2 regions of the Paenibacillus sp. JNUCC 34 genome follow, and region 1 is predicted to be linked to the other one. Evidence: riboswitches for the same ligand, from Rfam matches in the RefSeq annotation. Region 1 holds a riboswitch; the other holds the start of a gene.
The links. A riboswitch is a leader RNA that binds a small molecule or an ion and turns the genes downstream of it on or off. The one in region 1 is predicted to bind glycine.
Positions count from the first base shown of each region.

Region 2: it holds a riboswitch for glycine, as region 1 does, so the genes downstream of both, AC2TF5_RS18540 (alanine/glycine:cation symporter family protein) here and gcvT (glycine cleavage system aminomethyltransferase GcvT) in region 1, are expected to answer to the same signal.

Region 1 covers NZ_CM177770.1:2,427,507-2,437,042, forward strand. Annotated here, with positions in the region: gene AC2TF5_RS11520 (RrF2 family transcriptional regulator) at 76-531, shown strand; gene AC2TF5_RS11525 (nitroreductase family protein) at 651-1,289, shown strand; gene gcvPB (aminomethyl-transferring glycine dehydrogenase subunit GcvPB) at 1,829-3,286, opposite strand; gene gcvPA (aminomethyl-transferring glycine dehydrogenase subunit GcvPA) at 3,283-4,632, opposite strand; gene gcvT (glycine cleavage system aminomethyltransferase GcvT) at 4,632-5,738, opposite strand; glycine riboswitch at 5,840-5,951, opposite strand; glycine riboswitch at 5,955-6,052, opposite strand; glycine riboswitch at 6,223-6,338, shown strand; gene gcvH (glycine cleavage system protein GcvH) at 6,504-6,893, shown strand; gene AC2TF5_RS11550 (DUF4253 domain-containing protein) at 7,120-7,884, shown strand; gene AC2TF5_RS11555 (MutS-related protein) at 8,130-9,536, opposite strand, start outside.
Region 2 covers NZ_CM177770.1:3,941,008-3,950,543, forward strand. Annotated here, with positions in the region: gene AC2TF5_RS18495 (GNAT family N-acetyltransferase) at 1-55, opposite strand, end outside; gene AC2TF5_RS18500 (NUDIX domain-containing protein) at 62-526, opposite strand; gene pyrE (orotate phosphoribosyltransferase) at 567-1,100, opposite strand; gene AC2TF5_RS18510 (YdcF family protein) at 1,275-1,667, opposite strand; gene AC2TF5_RS18515 (hypothetical protein) at 1,763-2,008, opposite strand; gene AC2TF5_RS18520 (class I SAM-dependent methyltransferase) at 2,021-2,899, opposite strand; gene AC2TF5_RS18525 (HEAT repeat domain-containing protein) at 2,965-3,663, opposite strand; gene fosB (metallothiol transferase FosB) at 3,732-4,151, opposite strand; gene AC2TF5_RS18535 (hypothetical protein) at 4,335-4,820, opposite strand; gene AC2TF5_RS18540 (alanine/glycine:cation symporter family protein) at 5,169-6,512, opposite strand; glycine riboswitch at 6,664-6,763, opposite strand; gene AC2TF5_RS18545 (GNAT family N-acetyltransferase) at 6,960-7,499, opposite strand; gene AC2TF5_RS18550 (class I SAM-dependent methyltransferase) at 7,525-8,214, opposite strand; gene AC2TF5_RS18555 (DMP19 family protein) at 8,306-8,776, opposite strand; partial or broken gene csaA (chaperone CsaA) at 8,900-9,228, opposite strand; gene AC2TF5_RS18565 (alpha/beta hydrolase family protein) at 9,513-9,536, opposite strand, start outside.

The sequences.
Region 1 (9,536 bases):
TGTTACCTTGCTGGAGTGTTAGGTTTTAAGTTACAATATTCTAATGAACTACGATAAATGGGGAGGTACAACAAAGTGGATAAAGTATCGTCTTCTAAGAAATCGGCCATGGCCTGCCCATCCACCTATAAAACTTTTAGCTTAGCACTCCAAGCACTTGTTGTTCTTGAGAAACACTCAGGCGGTAAATGTTCCAGCGGTGATATCGCAACTCATCTGCATATCGATGCGACGCTGATCAGAAGAATTTTAAAGGCATTGGCCTTAGAACATATCATCGAATCCCGTGAAGGAAGAGACGGAGGATACCGTTTAGTTAGAGGTGCAGATCGCATATCGCTTGGTGATATTTATTCGGCGCTCCAGATCCATAATACCATCGCTGACAGCATGTTGGACGCTGCAAGAGACAACTGCTTAGGTGGGCAGATGAAAAACGCTTTTTCTGATATTTTATCTGAGGTTGAGGAAAGCACACTTAATGTACTGAAATCCTATACGATCGCTGACATCGTCGAAAGAATGATGTAACGATGTTGTGTATTGACAAACGAAATATATTTGCATTATACTGTGCAATTATCGGCACAGTATAAGTGCGATCTAAACTGTGCATTATTTTGCACAATAATTTTAAGGAGTGTTCAACCATGTCAACTTTGACACAAAAAGATTTTCTTAGCGTTGTAAGAGAACGCCATTCTGTACGGCAATACGATCCATCGGTAAAAATATCGCGGGAAGAGATGCAGGAAATGCTGACGGATGCCACATCTGCACCATCCTCAAGCAATCTTCAGCCTTGGCGATTTCTCGTCATCGATGATCAGGCCTTGAAAGAAAAGCTTTATCCAATTGCTAATAATCAGGCACAAGTATTAGATGCATCCGCCGTCATCGCTGTATTAGGTGATATGGAGTGGTATGACAAAGCGGAACATATTTATACACAGTCGCAGGAAGCGGGATATATGACGGAGGAAATTAAACAGAAAATGATCGCAACTGCGAATCAAATATATCGCCATCTGGATGATTCCAAAAAGAGAAGCATTGTGGATATCGATGCAGGTCTAATCTCCATGCAGCTTATGCTAATCGCGCGGGCAAAAGGCTATGATACCGTGCCTATGGGAGGTTTTAACCATGATAAATTTAAAGAAGCGTTTAACCTTCCTTCGAACTATGAGAGCATCATGCTGATTGCGATTGGTAAAGCCGCTCAACCGGCGCGCCAAACTGTAAGACTTCCTTTGAATCAAGTGGCTTTTTGGAATGAAATAAAATAAGGAGACGCTACGTGTAATAATCGTTCCTACAATCGTTCTTGCCTCCGAATCAAGCAGAACATGTTGCACCCTAAAACTAAGCAGGTCGCCCAAAGGATGAATCCTCGAGCGACCTGCTTTTACTTTTTTCTGTAGAATATCTGTTTTTTAAGTCTCCACTAAAGTTAGTGTCTGAAGATTATTTATATGGAAGGTAATAGGTTGCAATGATGAAGTTACGGATATGTCTAACGTCTTAAAGGGCTGCTAGAATGATCAAACATGATGTGATGAGTAATGTTGTATGTTATACAACATTGGACGAACAGAATGCTTGAACCTACTTATATTGCTGTAAATTCTACAACAATTCCTCTTGGAACGAGGTAAATCTGTCCTTTTTGTTGCATTACATGCAACAATTCGTCGTTCGCCGTGATGTCATGATATATGACTGCACTTTATACCACACTCACTGAATCTTGTTAGATTATTTGAGTAAAGCAGCGCGCGATTTGGCGTTGCATGACGGCGGTCCCATAGCCCCTTGCTCAACCTCATTAACCGCAAGTACAATTCAAGACCGGCTTGCGTGCAGCTGTAGTCTCATCAAGGCGTTTCACAACCGTTGTGTAAGGTGCATTGATGACTAGCTCTGGATTCGTTTCAGCTTCCTGTGCGATTTGAATCATTACATCGATAAAACCGTCCAGCGTTTCTTTGCTTTCGGTTTCGGTTGGCTCGATCATGATACACTCCTCGACATTCAGCGGGAAGTAAATAGTTGGCGGATGATAGCCGAAATCGAGTAATCGTTTCGCAACGTCGAGGGTCCGAACGCCGTATTCCTTTAACTTTTTGCCGGATAATACGAATTCGTGCTTGCAAAGACCGGGATAAGCGACTTCGTAATAAGGCGCCAACCTATGCATCATATAGTTGGCATTCAAGACCGCAAGCTCCGATACCCGGCGAAGACCGTCCGGCCCGTAACTACGGATGTACGTAAAGGCACGCACCAGAATGCCGAAGTTACCGTAAAAAGCTTTCACACGGCCAATCGACTGCGGCCGATCGTAATCCCAGTAAAATGTTCCGTCCTGACGTTTGGAAACAATCGGTTTAGGAAGGAAAGGGATCAACTTATCTTTTACCCCGACCGGACCCGACCCCGGGCCGCCTCCGCCATGTGGCGTGCTCATCGTTTTGTGCAGATTAAGGTGGACCACGTCAAAGCCCATGTCTCCTGGGCGGGTAATTCCCATGATCGCATTGGAATTCGCTCCGTCATAATAGAGAAGGCCGCCTGCTTCATGTACGATCTCAGCAATTTCCACGATCTGTTCTTCAAACAGACCAAGCGTACTCGGGTTCGTCAGCATCAATGCTGCTGTGTCGCTTCCAACAACAGCTCTGAGAGCATCAAGATCGACCATACCGCGCTCGTTGGATTGAATTGTAATCGTATCATATCCTGCCACTGTAGCACTGGCCGGGTTCGTTCCGTGTGAGGAGTCCGGCACGATCACTTTAGTCCGCTGCTCACCACGGCTCTCGTGATATGCACGAATCAGCATCAGTCCGGTCCATTCCCCGTGAGCGCCAGCCGCTGGCTGCAATGTCACTTGATCCATCCCGGTCAAAGCGGCGAGATCGTCTTGAAGCGTATAGAGCATTTCGAGAGCTCCCTGAATGCTTTCCTCGGGTTGATAAGGATGAATCTTGGCAAATCCGGGAAAGCGGGCCACATCCTCGTTGATTTTTGGGTTGTATTTCATCGTGCAGGAACCAAGCGGATAAAAGCCGTTATCGATGCCGAAGTTACGACGTGACAACTCCGTGTAATGGCGAATGACATCCACCTCGAACACCTCTGGAAGTTCGGCCGGTTTGGAACGCAGCATGTTTTCTGGAATCCATTCTGAAACGTCCGTTTCCGGTACGTCACAATCAGGTAAGGAATAGGCCACTCGGCCCGGTTTACTTAGTTCGAAGATCAGCGCTTTTTCCGGTTTCATACGATTGCCTCCAATTCTCCGATGAATCGCTCAATTTCTTCTTTAGTTCGCCGTTCCGTAACGGCGAGGAGCATGCGACCCTGCAGCTCAGGATAGGCTAGCCCAAGATCGTAGCCGCCGATGTAACCAGCCTTGAGAAGTTTCGCATTAACTTCTTTTAAATCAACGCCATCCGGCAATTTCACGACAAATTCATTAAAGAATGACGAAGCGAATTCTATATCTAGGGATCCTTTCGTGATGCATTCGGAGGCGTAATGTGATTTACGGACATTAAGCAATGCGACCTCCTGCATCCCCATCTTGCCAAGGGTAGACATATACACAGAGGCGCAAAGTGCCAATAATGCCTGGTTGGAACAAATATTCGATGTCGCTTTTTCGCGCCTGATATGCTGCTCACGGGCTTGCAGCGTAAGAACGAAGCCGCGCTTGCCGTCCTGATCGACCGTCTGGCCGACAATCCGGCCTGGAATACGGCGCATCAACGGCTCGGATACCGCGAAGAAACCGCAGGTTGGACCGCCAAGCGAAGCCGGTATGCCCAGGGGCTGGGCATCGCCGACAACGATGTCTGCACCTAGTTCTCCAGGTGATTCGAGCAAGCCAAGGGAAAGCGGGTTCACACTAAGCACGAGCAGTGATTTTTGGGCATGAACTAGCGGCTCAATGGCTTTTACGTCCTCAATGCATCCGAAGAAGTTCGGAGATTGGATAAGAACAGCAGCCGTATCATCTGTAATAGCAGCCGTCAAAGCATCGGTGTCGGTAACGCCGTCTTTGAAGCCTACCTCCACAACTTCAAGGCCAAGGCCGTGAGCGGAGGTGAGGAGTATTTCCCGAGCTTCCGGATGAACGGTACGGGAAATGACTATCTTCTTGCGTTTCGTAGCGCCTGACGCAAGTGCCGCCGCTTCTGCAAGAGCAGTGGAGCCGTCGTACATACTGGCATTGGCTACCTTCATCCCAGTCAGTTCGCAAATATAAGATTGAAACTCAAAAATCGCTTGCAGCTCACCTTGGCTGACCTCCGCCTGGTAAGGCGTATACGCTGTGTAAAATTCGGATCTTGAGATAACATGATTAATTACTACGGGAATATGATGATCGTACAGCCCTGCTCCCAGAAAGCTGGCATATCGTTCAAAATCTGCATTGCGAGCGGCAAGTCCGTTCATATACTTTAGAAGTTCAGGCTCACTTAGTCTTTCGGACATCGGCAGAACGCCGTCGTAACGCACCTCAGCAGGGATATCCTCAAATAGATCCTTAATCGATTTTGCCCCAACGGTAGCAAGCATTTCCGATTGATCCTGCTCAGTCATCGGCAAATAACGATGCTTCATCATAAGGTTTCTCCTTTTTTGTAAAATGGCGTCTTTACAACCACCGCTTTAAGTCGTTTGCCGCGAATTTCAATCGAGACTTCAGTCCCTACTGCAGTATATCTGCTGTCGATCAGTGCAAGACCGAGATTTCGCTTCGACGTTGGTGACTGCGTACCGCTAGTGATTTCACCGATTAGAGAATCGTCCACATACACCGGGTAATGAGAGCGGGGGATCCCGCGATCAATCAGTTCAACGCCAACGAGCTTGCGCTGTACACCTTCGTTTTTTTGAAGAGCTAATGCATCCCGTCCAATAAAGTTGCCTTTGTCCAGCTTTACGAAGTATCCAAGACCTGCTTCAAGCGGAGAAATGGTGTCTGACAGTTCTTGGCCGTACAGTGCGAGCTTAGCTTCGAATCGAAGAGTATCACGCGCACCAAGCCCTGCCGGAATCAGGCCGTTCGGCTCGCCGGCAGCGAGCAGCCCTGTCCATATGGCCGAAGCAGATTCAGCTGGGCAATATATTTCGAAGCCGTCTTCGCCGGTGTAACCGGTACGGGAGAGGAGAACGGAGGTAGCGCATACATCCGCATTTTGAATAAAATGAAAAGATGACAGTGTATGAACAGGCTCAGCGGACACCTTTGACAAAATAGCTTCGGCTTCAGGGCCCTGAAGGGCAATGAGCGCTGTTTCTGCAGAGATGTTCTGAAGGTCTACACCTTCGATGATATGGTCCTTTAACCACTGTAAATCCTTGTCAATGTTAGATGCATTCACAACTAGCATAAATTGATTATCTGAGAGCTTGTAGACTAGCAGATCGTCCACGGTGCCGCCGTTATCATTGCACATGGGAGCATATTGGGCCTGACCAACAGACAATCGCGAAACATCATTAGTAACCATTTGCTGCAAAAAAACCTCGGCGTTTGGCCCGGTTACCAGAAATTCACCCATATGGGAAACGTCGAACAGACCGGCTTGTCGGCGTACAGCTTCGTGTTCTCGAACAATTCCGTGAAACTGTACAGGCAGCTCCCAGCCTCCAAAATCGATGCAGCGGACAGATGGGAAATCCGAGTAAAGCGGGTAAAGCGGCGTTCGTTGCAATGAACTCATTTTGAGCACCTCTTTAGCATGAATTGGGACTACACAAAAAAAGACAGGCAAAAGGAATAACATACGCGCAAAGCAAGCTTTGCCGTATCATTGTCCTTCTGCTCTGTCCTTTGTACCTGAGAGTTACCTCTACACAAATTATGTAAGCAAGATATGAAGCGCGTGTGAGTTTCCCCTTTGGTGATCCTAAATGTATCAGGATTCTCTCCAGAGGTGCGTCCAGTAAAAGTCCTTTTGCCTGAGAGATTCACCGTTGTTTCGGTTTACTCCTTCGGCGTTACCCGTTAGTCGGTAATCTCTCCCAATACCTTCATCCGCTTATTCAGCTCTATTATGCTTTTTGTTCTTCACATCATTATAACCGTCGATCTCAGTAACGTGTCAACCTTTAGTTCGTCAAAAAACATTATTTTTGTCAGCTATATTGACATGATCTGCTAAGTGCTTTATCCTGTGGAAGAAATCAACCAAATTACATATGTGGATGACGATGGACGGGAGAGACCGCAGCGCCAATAAAGGCGGCGGCACCGAAGGAGCAATTCGTTACACCTGCCAGTTAACGAGTAATCTCTCAGGTAAAAGTACCGCTATCTGACGCAACTCTGGAGAGAGCGAAAGCCGCCAAAGGGGAAACGAAGGGCCGTGAAGAGACGGGCATTCATAAACTCTCAGGTACCGAGGACAGAGAAGAGGCGTGAGTCTTTTCCTGTCCTTTTTTATTCTGTTTGAATCCATTTCATATTAAGAAAAGAGGAAATTCAAATGAGTGAAATCAGAGAGCAATTGGTGTACAGCGAAGATCATGAATGGGCGTTGAAGGTGGAAGGCAACATCGTACGTATTGGTATTACCGATCATGCACAATGTCAACTGGGAGACATTGTTTTTGTAGAGTTGCCGGAGGTTGGATCAGACGTGGCTGAAGGGGATAGTATTGGATCGATAGAATCTGTAAAGACGGTATCGGAGCTTTATTGTCCGGTATCCGGTAAAATAACCAAGTTGAATGGAGATCTTGAGGCGCAGCCGGAGCTGGTGAACAGTGAACCGTACGAGGGTGGCTGGATCGCTGAAATCGAAGTTGAAGGCGATCTAGAGGAAGCGCTTGCAAAACTGCTTACTGCGGAAGCATATCGGGCTAAAGTGGATTGATTTAATTTTTTGAAATTATAAAAATTAAGATATATTATGAAAATAGCTCGTGAATGAGCGTTGTCCACGATGAAGATCGTGGACTTTTTCTCGAAGAAACGCTTTTCGTCCTTAAGCTGGATGGTTCAAAAGCGTTTCTTTTTTTGATGTAACAGATAAACGCATGCTAGAATTAACAAATGATGGATGATAGAGTCGAAGATATTTTTATAAAAGAGGTGGAAGTATGATCGAAGAATTATCTGATTATCTACAGGAATGTGACATTGAAGTTGTAGAGGTGGAGAACGTGTCGCTGCCTGCGACAAAAGAAGGAAAGCATAGCATTTTGGTTCTGCCTGGATACAATTTGGTAGAGATGATGGAAGAAACAATGGAGGAAGAAGAATCACTCTCTGCGTATGTTCGCGGTCAGCTTGAAGAAGTACATAGCCTAAGTGTCGAGGATGTATGGCGGAAGATTGTAGGGTCTCAACTTGAGTATTCAGATTTATCTTCGGAGCAGAAAAATCTGGAGGGCAAAAATTTTAATGAGATTTATCGGTCGTATTCTTTGTTATGGGATGGGCATGAGCTTTTGAGTGAAGAGCAATGTGAAACGGAGACGGAACCATTTCTTGTAACTACAGAGTGGCTGGAGGAAGGCATAGAAGAAGATGATGAGCTAATTGTTTTGACATTGCCGCAGGAATCCGGATATGAAGCACCGTTGTGGATTCCAATGGGAGGCTTTAATGAATGTCCTTTCCCAGTACATCAGTCGGTTGTTATAAAGCACTGGCAGAAGGAACATGGCATTAAACTTCTCGCTGTATCGGACGATACATGGGTTATGCAAACAGGAAAACGCCCGAAGACATATGAGGATGCATTAAAGCTGGCGAAAGAGCACTTTATTTTTTGTTCATACGTGTTGGAAGGTCATGATAGCTTAGGGGATTACGCGGATTATTTGATGAAGCATGATGTGTGGTATTTTTGGTGGGATTGATGGAGTTTGGATAGGAACCATTTAGTATAGTGTCCAACATCGACCGTTTTCATTTTCACTTCAACTGGGTAACTCACTTTGGTGCCATAGTGAAAACACCTCCAAGATTGTCTCTATATCTTACGACATAGTAGATTTCACTTGAAGGTGTTTTGATTTGTCTCACGCTATGGGGTCAGTCCCCCTATCACCAGATTGTAGGCTAGGGTCTTTTTTCAGTGTCTATAAAATAGGGTCTTGATCAGTTATTCGGAGGGGGTTGTAACAAGATTTCGTTCATGAATGGTTTGGGTAAGTTGCTTCAAACTTATGCCGTACTGCCGAGCGATATCTCTTGCAAAGCTTTGTCCTTGCGGCTTCCCGGGAGTTACTTTATATGAGCGATTGGACTCAGTTAATTTATGTTCTATTTCTTCTTTAATTCCTGCTACCATACTAATGAGCTTGCTTTCACCGGCTTGTTGGGAATTAATTTCATTAATGCTTTCTGCCAGCTCATGAAGATGTGTGGCGATAACAGCGCGAAGTCCCAACAATTTAAGCGCACAAACAATATCTTTCATTAAATAGAAACTTTCCCCTGGACTGGTTGAAGAAAATGATTCATTAAGCAAGATTAAACTGTTGGGTGTTGCGTTCTGGAAAATTTCACTTATTTTTTTGGATTCAACGCCTAGCCGTCCCGTTTCCATATTGGAGTTTTCCTCAACGTTGAAATAAGGATAAAGTCCATCTACAGGGCTAATTTCCGCTTCAACACAAGGGACATATAGCCCTGCTTGCATCAAAACTTGCGTCAAACCGATCGCTTGGGCATATGTCGTTTTTCCTCCAGAGTTAGGACCCGTTAGAATAAATATGCGACCATGATCATTAAAGATAACGTCATTGGTTACGATATGGTCTCCCAATTTTCCATCCTCATATCGTGTAGACATTCTAAGTGCAAGATTAAGATTATAATTCCCTTTCAAGTGGGCCTTTCGCTCGTCTGATGGAAGCAGAGTAGGTCTGCACATCGGCATGCCCCAATCTCGCAATTTGTGGATGAATTTAACAGCACCAACATAAAAGGCTATATCCGTCTCTAGCGAGAGAATCCAGTTGAAATGAAGATATGAATATCTTTCAATCATCGGTTGAATAGGCTTCAAAACATTTTTAAGCACCTTTTTCAAATCACGGAACAATAGTCTTCGCAGTTCGGTCTCTTCAGGCGACATGTCGTAAGTGGAAGTATCATTTTTAGAAATATGTACGGTTTCAACATGTTCTGGGTTTTTGTATAACTCGGATACGCCTTGGTACTCATTACCGCTTGCAAAAAGTTTGCCGATAAGAGAGTTCCCGGAAAATCTCTTATCATTAATAGAGACAAGTGTTGCTTCAACAGGGTTTAATTGAGCATCAAAATTAATGCCGATGGTCACGCTCGAAATTGAATCTAGCCCTTTTTGCAATTTAGGAAGCTGCTCGGATAGGTTTTTGAAGTCGAAATCTTCCGAAATTTGAATAATACGATCTCTCAGACGAATAAGTCCTTCGGATTTTAAGTGGGCTTTTTCGGTAAAGGATTTGCGTAATTGTTTTACAAAATGTACATAAATACCCAATTCCTTGAGTCTCGATACTGTTTGCAACATATCGACGCT
Region 2 (9,536 bases), 1.5 Mb from region 1:
CTTTGATCTCTAATAACGACAAAAAAGTAGAATCATCAATTTCATATTTAAACATATCTGATCATCCCCACGTCCTCGACTCTACTAAAAAATTTTTAATATCAACACTGTGTTTCTGTGTGTTTTTTCGACTGTATTCATTCCACTTGTTTAATACAGTATAAAACATCTCTCCAAAATTCAACCCTTCTGGTAATTGATCCACGAATTTAATTTCATCGATTTCATAATCAGGTAGGTCGGCCATACTCTCAATTCTCGCATAAAATACCATACCGTGATTTCCATTCAACATTGTTATTCCAAATGCCTCTAGATCAAATCTAATCGCGCCTGTTTCTTCATACAGTTCTCTACTTGCAGTAAAAAGTAATGTTTCACCTGGCTCTCTATTGCCACCTGGAATTTCCCAACCGCCACGTTTTTTATTTCTTATAATGATCAATTGGTCGTTAAATTCCGCAATCAATACAACAAATTTGATTAAGTCATCATGAATTTCATTTAACTCATACCATGGAGTCATATTTTACTCATCCTCGTTGTATTTTTTAATCGGTTTCGCGCTACTCCCCTGTGTTACCAGCAGCTATTAGCTCTTCCATTTTAAAAAGTGAGTGTACTTTAAGTCCGATTTCTTCTAAGTTCCTTCTTCCTTCCGGATTTCGTTCAATTACGCATATAATATCTTCAACTATGGCTCCTGCACTCCGTAAGTCATTGACACTTAGTATGACTTGTCCTCCCGTTGTGACAACATCTTCAATAATACAAATCCTTTTACCTTCTATGTTAGTTCCTTCAGCTAACTTGCATGTTCCATATTCCTTAGCTTTTTTTCTCACAAATGCAGCTGGTATGTTAGATTTCAAGGAAAGAGCCGTAGCTATTGGTATTCCGCCCATTTCAAGCCCTGCCAGCACTTCGATACCATCTGGTATCAATGAAGCCAATTGTTCGGCCACTTTAGATAACACTGCGGGGTTGGATTCAAATAAATACTTATCGAAATATTCATTCGAGATTTGACCAGATCTAAGAGTGAAAGTTCCTGTTAAATGCGCTACCTCATAGATTTCTTTTGCTAAATTGTTATCCATAATGTCCTCCTCATTTTCTTTCTAAAGTAGTTATCGACTCTTTATATATCAACTTCTGCATCCACAAAATATTTCCCCTTTACACCGTAAATAACCTTATAAAGTTCATCCCTTACTCGCTTTTCTTCCATTGTATCTGTCCACCAGTTGTTTGCCTGTCCTATCTTCCGATCATCAGGACACCATACATATTATTTTTTCCAATCCTATAGCACGATCAAGTACCATAAGTGAAGCCAAAATATTCTCTTTCGTATGGTTGGATATTTGTTCTATAAGGATGGATTCTGCAGGCACGCCAAGTTTAATGGCCTCATCCCGCATAACTATGGACTCATGGGGATTTCTTCCACCAAATCTATCTCCCCCAGTAAACAAAATCAAAGGTGCCCGACCATTCTTATATAACTGAACCGCTTTCAACACTCTATCAACATTCATCCCGCCAAAAACGAATATACAATCTCCATGAATAGTGCCATTATCTATTTCGGAAGCATCACCAAAGACCAGCTTGGTAATTTGTTCTTTTGTTAATTTCTCAGGGTTCATATTTGAAATTAGCAAAATTAAACCTCCAATCTTTCATGTCCTCAAAAATATTTCGATTTTGCCATCTCATGCCTGGTGCGTCGTCAGGTCGGTCCTCAAAACCAAATTTCTTATAATATGTATTCTGGTAGCACGATTAAATCACATATTATCGCTTGAAAAACTCCGTCTGAGATAATCCTTCCTATACCGACTAATTTGTCTTCTTCATACGCTGTCATTACGTACCAGCTACTTTGTAAAGCAAAGCCTAATTTTTCTGGCCCTTTTTCCGTTATCCCTTTCCAGCTGGCACTTTCTATTAGCTTAATAAAGTCTTCTCCGCTTGGGGCAAGCTCTTTATAAATTATTGTCATACTGGCTCCTCTCTATCTCTTTACTGTTCCAAAAGATATTTTCATGTTTGGAGCATAAGTTAGCCAAGATTGAGGTCCAAATTCTCTAGAAAACAGTAATTCAGCTTCATGCTGATCCGAGGCTTCTTGGTGCGTTAATCCCCTATTCATTAAGTTATTTAAAGTATCCGTTAAACATTCAGGTTCTTTTCCTAGCCCTTCTTCTCTTAAAGAATCAAAGAGCCTTTCCTTGTCTTTCAAGTCCATGTGTTGGTCTAAAAAATTCACCCTATCGCTCACTCTGCACTCTACGTTTTTTAATCCCAATTGACTTAAAAGGACAGGCAGCTGCATTCCGATATTTCCGTCTTTTCCATTTCGTCTGGAATCTTCTTCGAACAATTTTTGTAATATCCCTAACCGTATGTACTGGGACTGATCAAGACCGTCAACATAATAATTCGACGAATTTGCAATCCAGTGAGGCTCAAAACAAATAACCTTACCATTATCTAATACATGATCTATCATCTTCTGAACAATTTTTCTTGAATCAGTCATATGTAATAAAAATGCATGACTAATAGCTATGTCATAGATCGGCTGGGCATCCATTTGTTCAATATCGACTACCTTAAATTCAGTGGAATACCGCAGGTTTGAAAATATTTCTTTAGCTTGATGTATTAAATCGGTACCCTTATCTATCCCTGTGTAGGTGGACCCTTCAGGCAGCAGTGGAAGGAGCTTAAGTCCGAGAAATCCGTAGCCACATCCATAATCAATGATGTTTACAGGCTTGTCGATCTTCCAAACTCCCTTGACCAAGAACTCTAAATAATCATCATTGTAGTATAACCAACGGGTTTTTCTGAGATATTCGATTTGCTTATCCCAATAATAATCAGACATTTAGCAAGCTCCTTTTATTCAGTTTTTTAGCGATAATTCATTAGCCTCACGAACCTTACGAACCCTCACCCTCGAAGTCTTGACAGAGCTCTTTTCGCCGCCATCTTTCCATTATGCATTCCAGATTCCGATACCTCGATTAACTTATCTTTGGCTGGAGCATATCTGTGATGTCCTAGAATTTCACAAGCTCTTTCCTGTACGTACATATCCTCATCATCTAAATATTTGATCAGCGTATCGAGGTATTTTTTAGGAGTCAAAGCCATGACTGAAAAAAGAAGCTGGCATCTAAGATCCTCGTCAATCTCATTTACGCTTATGAGCCGGTTCAACTCATCAATACACTTCTGATCAACTTCAAGATCCTGAACGCTGCTTTCTATTTCTACGGGGTATTCTTTTTTTAGCTCTCTCCAATCCAGATCTGGATCTTGTTCAATGGTGCGAATAAATGAGCTCACACTTCTAAAGCCGGGTGAAATATCGGTTTCTTCATGATCGAGATAACAAACCCTGTACTTTAATGGCCCTTCATAAAAAACGCCGACATAATTAGAGTTGTCATCGGTCCATAGAGGAATTATATTTTGATACACTTCTATATCAGATAAAAATTCAATAAGTTCTACGATCTCATCTGAATCCATTATTCTTAATGTAAACTCATTAGCATTTTGTTTTTCTTTATGTAGCTCCAACATCTCTATGAAATCACTAGGTACTTCTATTTTGAGTTTTGTAAATAGTTGCCTATAGTACATTCTTCCCGACTCCTTTACAGCATGATATTATTTTTTGAGGTATGAATACTGAATCTACATTGCCTTGATCATTCAAAAAACTCCATATGCTCTTTATCGTTCTTATAGTAATCTAATCGATCCTGTAGATGTCCTGTATGAAATTCAAACATATGACCATCTGGGTCCAAAAAATAAATCGATTTTTTATCCTTCTCATCCCGCTCTCTTCCTGGCAATACGTTCACACGCAAATCTTTCAATCTATTTAATAATAGATCAAAGTCTTTCTCTTCAATCGTGAAAGCAATATGCGTATACGTCCTTTGATTCTGACTCCTTTCGATATCCTCTTGGTTCAGGGCAACCCATAGGCCGTTTAAATCAAAATAAGCTAGCCTTCTTCCCTTTACTAATAGCTTTGCTTCAAACACATGGGTATAAAAATCAATGGACGTGTCTAAATTGGATACGGAAAAACATAAATGATTTATCGCTTTGATTTTCATAGTTAGGTTTCTCCCATCTCAGGCTCATACGATTCTTCTCTAGAAGACTAAAGCCATATTAATCGAATGCTCTCTAATCTATTTTTTTCTACTGTTCCATTCTGACTTGCTGTCGCTTCGAAACGCATACCATCCTTCAGGCCAATCCTTCATTATATATATGTATTCCCTTCGATTAATTTGTTATTTTGGAGGTTTTTGAGCTTGTCTGATCAGTTTTCCTCCATCAAAATGTCTACCATATTTCTTAATCGTTTCTTCGATTTCTTGATCCATAGGAATCTGGTTTGAAATTTTCCAGGTTAAGAAATAGGCTTGCACCTTACCTCCATAAAAAACCCATGCAAAAAATTTTGTTGCAAATTTATGGGCTCCTTTGGTTCTAAAATTATTCATCGAGCTCCCATCTTTCCACACGGTAACGGTTTGACCAATTCCACCCTGAAGTTGTCCTGAGAGTTCTGCATATAATAATTTTTCATTCTTTGTTAGTTGTTTTTTTACAAATTCATTAACAATTCCATTTATGATAATTCTGAAAATATTGAATCTTTCTCCCCGTGTTACTGAAATAATCGCAGTCTCAGGCAAAAGTATATCTCTATCTCCTAAAGTAAACTTAGCTCCGTACTTGTTGTTTGGATCTTGATGTTTTACCCATATCTTCATGGAAACACCACCAAATTCTCTTATTTAGTACTTAGCTAACATTATGCATTATCCCACCGGATTAAGCCTGTCTGTGTATTCACGCGACCTAAATATCACCGTAGTATCGATTAATGCTTTTACTTCTACTTTATCCTTCGTTCTATCATTTATCGCTCTCGTTTTCATGTTGACACACCACCTAAAAAAAGACGACCCGCCCTTAGATATCTCCTATCTTAGGTCAGGTCGCGTGTTGTCTGGATCATCTTCCTTGATTATACATCTCTTAAGTAAGGGGCGTAAGCCCAATAGCGGAAATGCAATATCTTGTTAACTCTTCACATTAAAATCCTTCAAAATCCCTTCCTATCTCTGTTTCATATGCCTTAGATAAAGACGCGTTTCAGTTACAACCACCCCAGACAAACCAAGCAGGGCAACTAGGTTCGGCAGTGCCATCAGTCCATTCACAATATCCGCGAGCAGCCAGATCGCTTGTAGCTTGATAAACGCGCCCGCCCCGACCAGAACGATAAACACGATGCGGTAAGGCAGGATTGATTTAACGCCAAATAAGTATACGATGCAGCGCTCGCCGTAATAATTCCAGCCTAGAATCGTCGTAAACGCAAATAAAATGAGGCAAAACATAAGAATTAAGGAGCCAAACGGTAATGCCGCATCAAACGCCGCTTGTGTCATTTCTGCTCCTTCCGCAGCCCCATTCCATGCGCCGGTTACAATCAGAGTCAATCCGGTCAGTGTGCAAATAATAATCGTGTCTATAAAAGTGCCCGTCATCGACACAAGCCCCTGCTCCGCAGGCCATTTCACCTTGGCCGCAGCGGCCGCAATCGGCGCGCTGCCAAGTCCGGATTCATTTGAAAATACACCTCTTGCAATGCCGTTGCGAATAGCCAGCATAATAGTAGCGCCGAGAAATCCGCCACCTGCCGCAGTCGGATTAAACGCGCTCTGAAATACGAGCGACAGAGCGTATGGAATCTTGTCAGCGAAAGCAATAAGCACGATGCAGCTTGTTACCACATAGACAATGGCCATGATGGGCACAACTTTCGTGGTCACCCTTGTAATATTCTTGAGCCCTCCAACGGTCACCAATGCCGTCAAAGCGGTCACTACAGCTGCAGTTGCAGCGACTGGAATACCCAAACTTGACTGCGTAGACGTTACAATGGCATTGACTTGCGGGAAGGTGCCAATCCCGAAAAATGCGACCAATACCCCACTCACAGCGAAAAAAACAGCCAGCGGTTTATATCTTACACCCAATCCTTGTTCAATATAATACATCGGCCCACCCGATACTTGCCCATTCTCGTCTATTTTCCGGTACTTTACGGCCAGCACACCTTCGGCGTATTTGGTTGCCATGCCAAAAAAAGCAGCCATCCACATCCAGAACAGCGCTCCCGGGCCGCCCATTTGAATAGCCGTCGCTACACCGACAATGTTTCCCGTTCCAATGGTGGCAGCCAGGGCGGTAGCAAGCGCGCCAAAGCTAGTTACGTCTCCTTGCCCTTCATTTTTTGCGGTGAATATAAGCTTGAGTGCCAGCGGCAGACGAAAAACTTGCAGCAAACCGAGGCGGAATGTGAAAAAGATCCCCGTCCCCACCAACAATACAAGAAGCGGCAGCCCCCATACAATTTGATTCACACTGTCTAACCATTGTTCTAACATGTACATTCCTCTTCCCCTCTTCAGCATCGATATCGATGTGTCTCACGACACGAAAAAAGAGTCAAATCGATAGATTTGACTCTGGGGACATTTTTGCAGAAAAGCAAATAAAACGATAGGTGATAATAATCACAAATCCGAATAATAATGCATAAAATCTGCAATCCCTGTCCTTTTACCTGAGAGTTTTAACGTGTATTGACACGTCTTGCCCCTTCGGTGCCCCACATCAGCGGAGTCTCTCCAGAGTTCTGTCCGTCTACGGTCCTGCTTGCGTTCAATCCTGTGAGAATGATGCAAACGCCTGAGAGTTTTGCCCCTTCGGCCAAGCCATTGCCTGTCTCCCGTAAACTTCATCCAGTTATGAAGTTGTTTATCTATTATAGAGAACCGGCTGCGATTTCGCAAGGATGTTCTCTATGGCAATACACCTTTATATTAATATCTACAAGTCTATAAATGACTATTATCAAATCTAAAAATGATCTTGTATCCGTCATTCTCTGTGTTGGCAAACTCCTCTTGGTGTGATTCAGAAGTATAATTTTGAATTGTTTTTCTCCAAAATGATTGAGCCCTCTTATTTGCTTCTGTCGGGTTTGTTTGCAGTTCCCAAAACCCTTTATGTTTATTAAACACTTGTACCGCTGCAGCTTCAGCAATACCTTTCCCACGGAATGGCCTCAACATAAAAAACTCATTCATGAAAAATTCACTGCCATGAGGCGTGTAAGGTGGAGTTGCTACAAATGCAAAGCCTGCCGGGATATCATCTACTCTAACTAAATACGGAAATAGTACAGATGGCTTCTCCCACCAGACATCGAAAACTTTGTTTTGCTCATTCAACGTCAATGTATCGTCATCCTCATATACACCATATATATTCGGTTTCCATTCCCAAATTTCAGACAAATCATGCAAATATAGCGGGTATAGGTTGTTTACAATAAATTTTGTAGATTGGTCAGTCAAACTAATTGAGATTTTCATATAATCCTCCTTGGTTGTTCAACGTTCACACATGCTTCCACCATATTCCTGCACATTCAGGTACGGTAGACCACTGGTTTTCATCTATCTTTCTTGAAATATCCGAGCCAAAGAAAAATTCCATATTTTCTTTAGCTTCTGTTGTATTTTCAAATTGATAATCTGTCCTTATCCAACGATGTGAAAAACCGTATTTACTCTCAAGAAGTGAATAATATTCAGTTAAAAACTTAGGTGGATTGGGGCTTTCAGTTCCAGTTCCCAAAGTCTCCAATATTATGATTGTCCCTGCAGGTTTCAAGACACGCATAAGTTCAGAAACGATTAACTCAAGATTCTCTTTCCAATCAATATTGCCCGTGTTAGTTAAGTAACTAATGCTCCAACCAGATACAATTAAATCGATTGATGCATTGTCGATTGGAAGCTTTCGATGATCTGCTACAACGGTAGTCCAATTACGAGACAAACTATTATTATTTAATTTATTGTCTAAAAGCTCTAACATGGATTCAGATATATCCGTACAAACTAGTGAGTTAGCTTCAAGGGCTATAAAGCTTGAAAGCCTTCCTGATCCAGCCCCTAGATCTAAAACATCCAGTCCTTTATACGACCTAATTTCTTTAATATACTCCGTTAAATCAGGTTGCCGGCTAACCATATCCTCATATGAAAAAGATAGGTCCTTATAGATTTCATCATGACTAGGCACTGAAATCTCCTCCTAATTTTGTATATTTATTAACTTCACATGATTGAGCACTTGTATTCCGAGCTGTAATGTTCCCTCTTCATAAAAATCACTATTCAAAATCATTCCAATTGTTTCTTACAAATTCAATCAATAACTTGTATATTAAATTATAATCAATCTGATCGTACTTCTCGGTTAAATCTGACCAATATTTATATTTCGTTTCTTCATCCTCATTTGATAAATATACCGTACTAGCTTGATCAAATATTGCTCTATGTTCATGTGCATTAAGAGATTGTAAACATTTAATTGTCTCTTCAATGTATACACCTTCACTATTCAAAAAATACTGTGACAATCCACCATTACAAACTTCTCCATCAAGCCTGCAAGCTAATGAGAGTGTCCTCTCGCTTTCATTCAGTGATTCAAAAGTTCGATTATTTCTGCTCATGGCAATCAACATTTCAGAAATCTTTTCTCTATCTGTATCATATCTTTGAAAGATATAGTCTTTTGAAAATATTATTTTAATCTCTCCTTTGTATCTTTTTGAATCACTCACTTGTTCTAACAAGTTTGCTTTACCTAAGAAGTGCGCCTGGACAAACCGAAATGACCTGCTCAGCCTCCTTCTTAATTATGTAATAAAGACCAAGTGTTACGAACACTTGGCCCAAACTAAATATTCACTAATGTCTTATGCAATAGGTGTACCGTTCTTAACAGGTTCATCTGGTTTTAGGAGCACCACATCACCCTCTGCAGGAACACCGCCGATGACCAACACCTCCGATTTAAAACCGGCGATACGTCTAACAGGAAAATTCATTACAGCGATTACTTGACGTCCAATAAGTTGTTCTGGTTCATATCTTTGTGTAATTTGAGCAGAAGAGCGTTTAATCCCCATCTCACCAAAATCGATTTCTAATTTTATTGCAGGTTTTCGAGCTTCTGGGAACGGCTCTGCTTTAATAACAGTACCGACACGAATATCTAGTTTCATAAATCCTCAATTGTCACCATGGTTGCTGCCTCCATTTTACAGTTATACTAATTTCACGATATCACAATTGATAGTTAATGGTAATCCTTTTCTCGAAGATCCTCAGGTAGATCAAGGAATTCAGATCGCAGCGAAAAATCGTTTTTATATGATTAAGTGCTATCTTGAGATGCCTTCGACATGCTCTTAAACACCTCCAACTTAACAAATACCGCTTCATCAAAATGTCTCTTGCAAACCCAGAAGTGTTAGTATTGCAGTGCGAATACGGTGTAAACAGGTAATGTCGTCTTCCTGCTCACTATCAAATAGGTTCTCCTTTTTTATT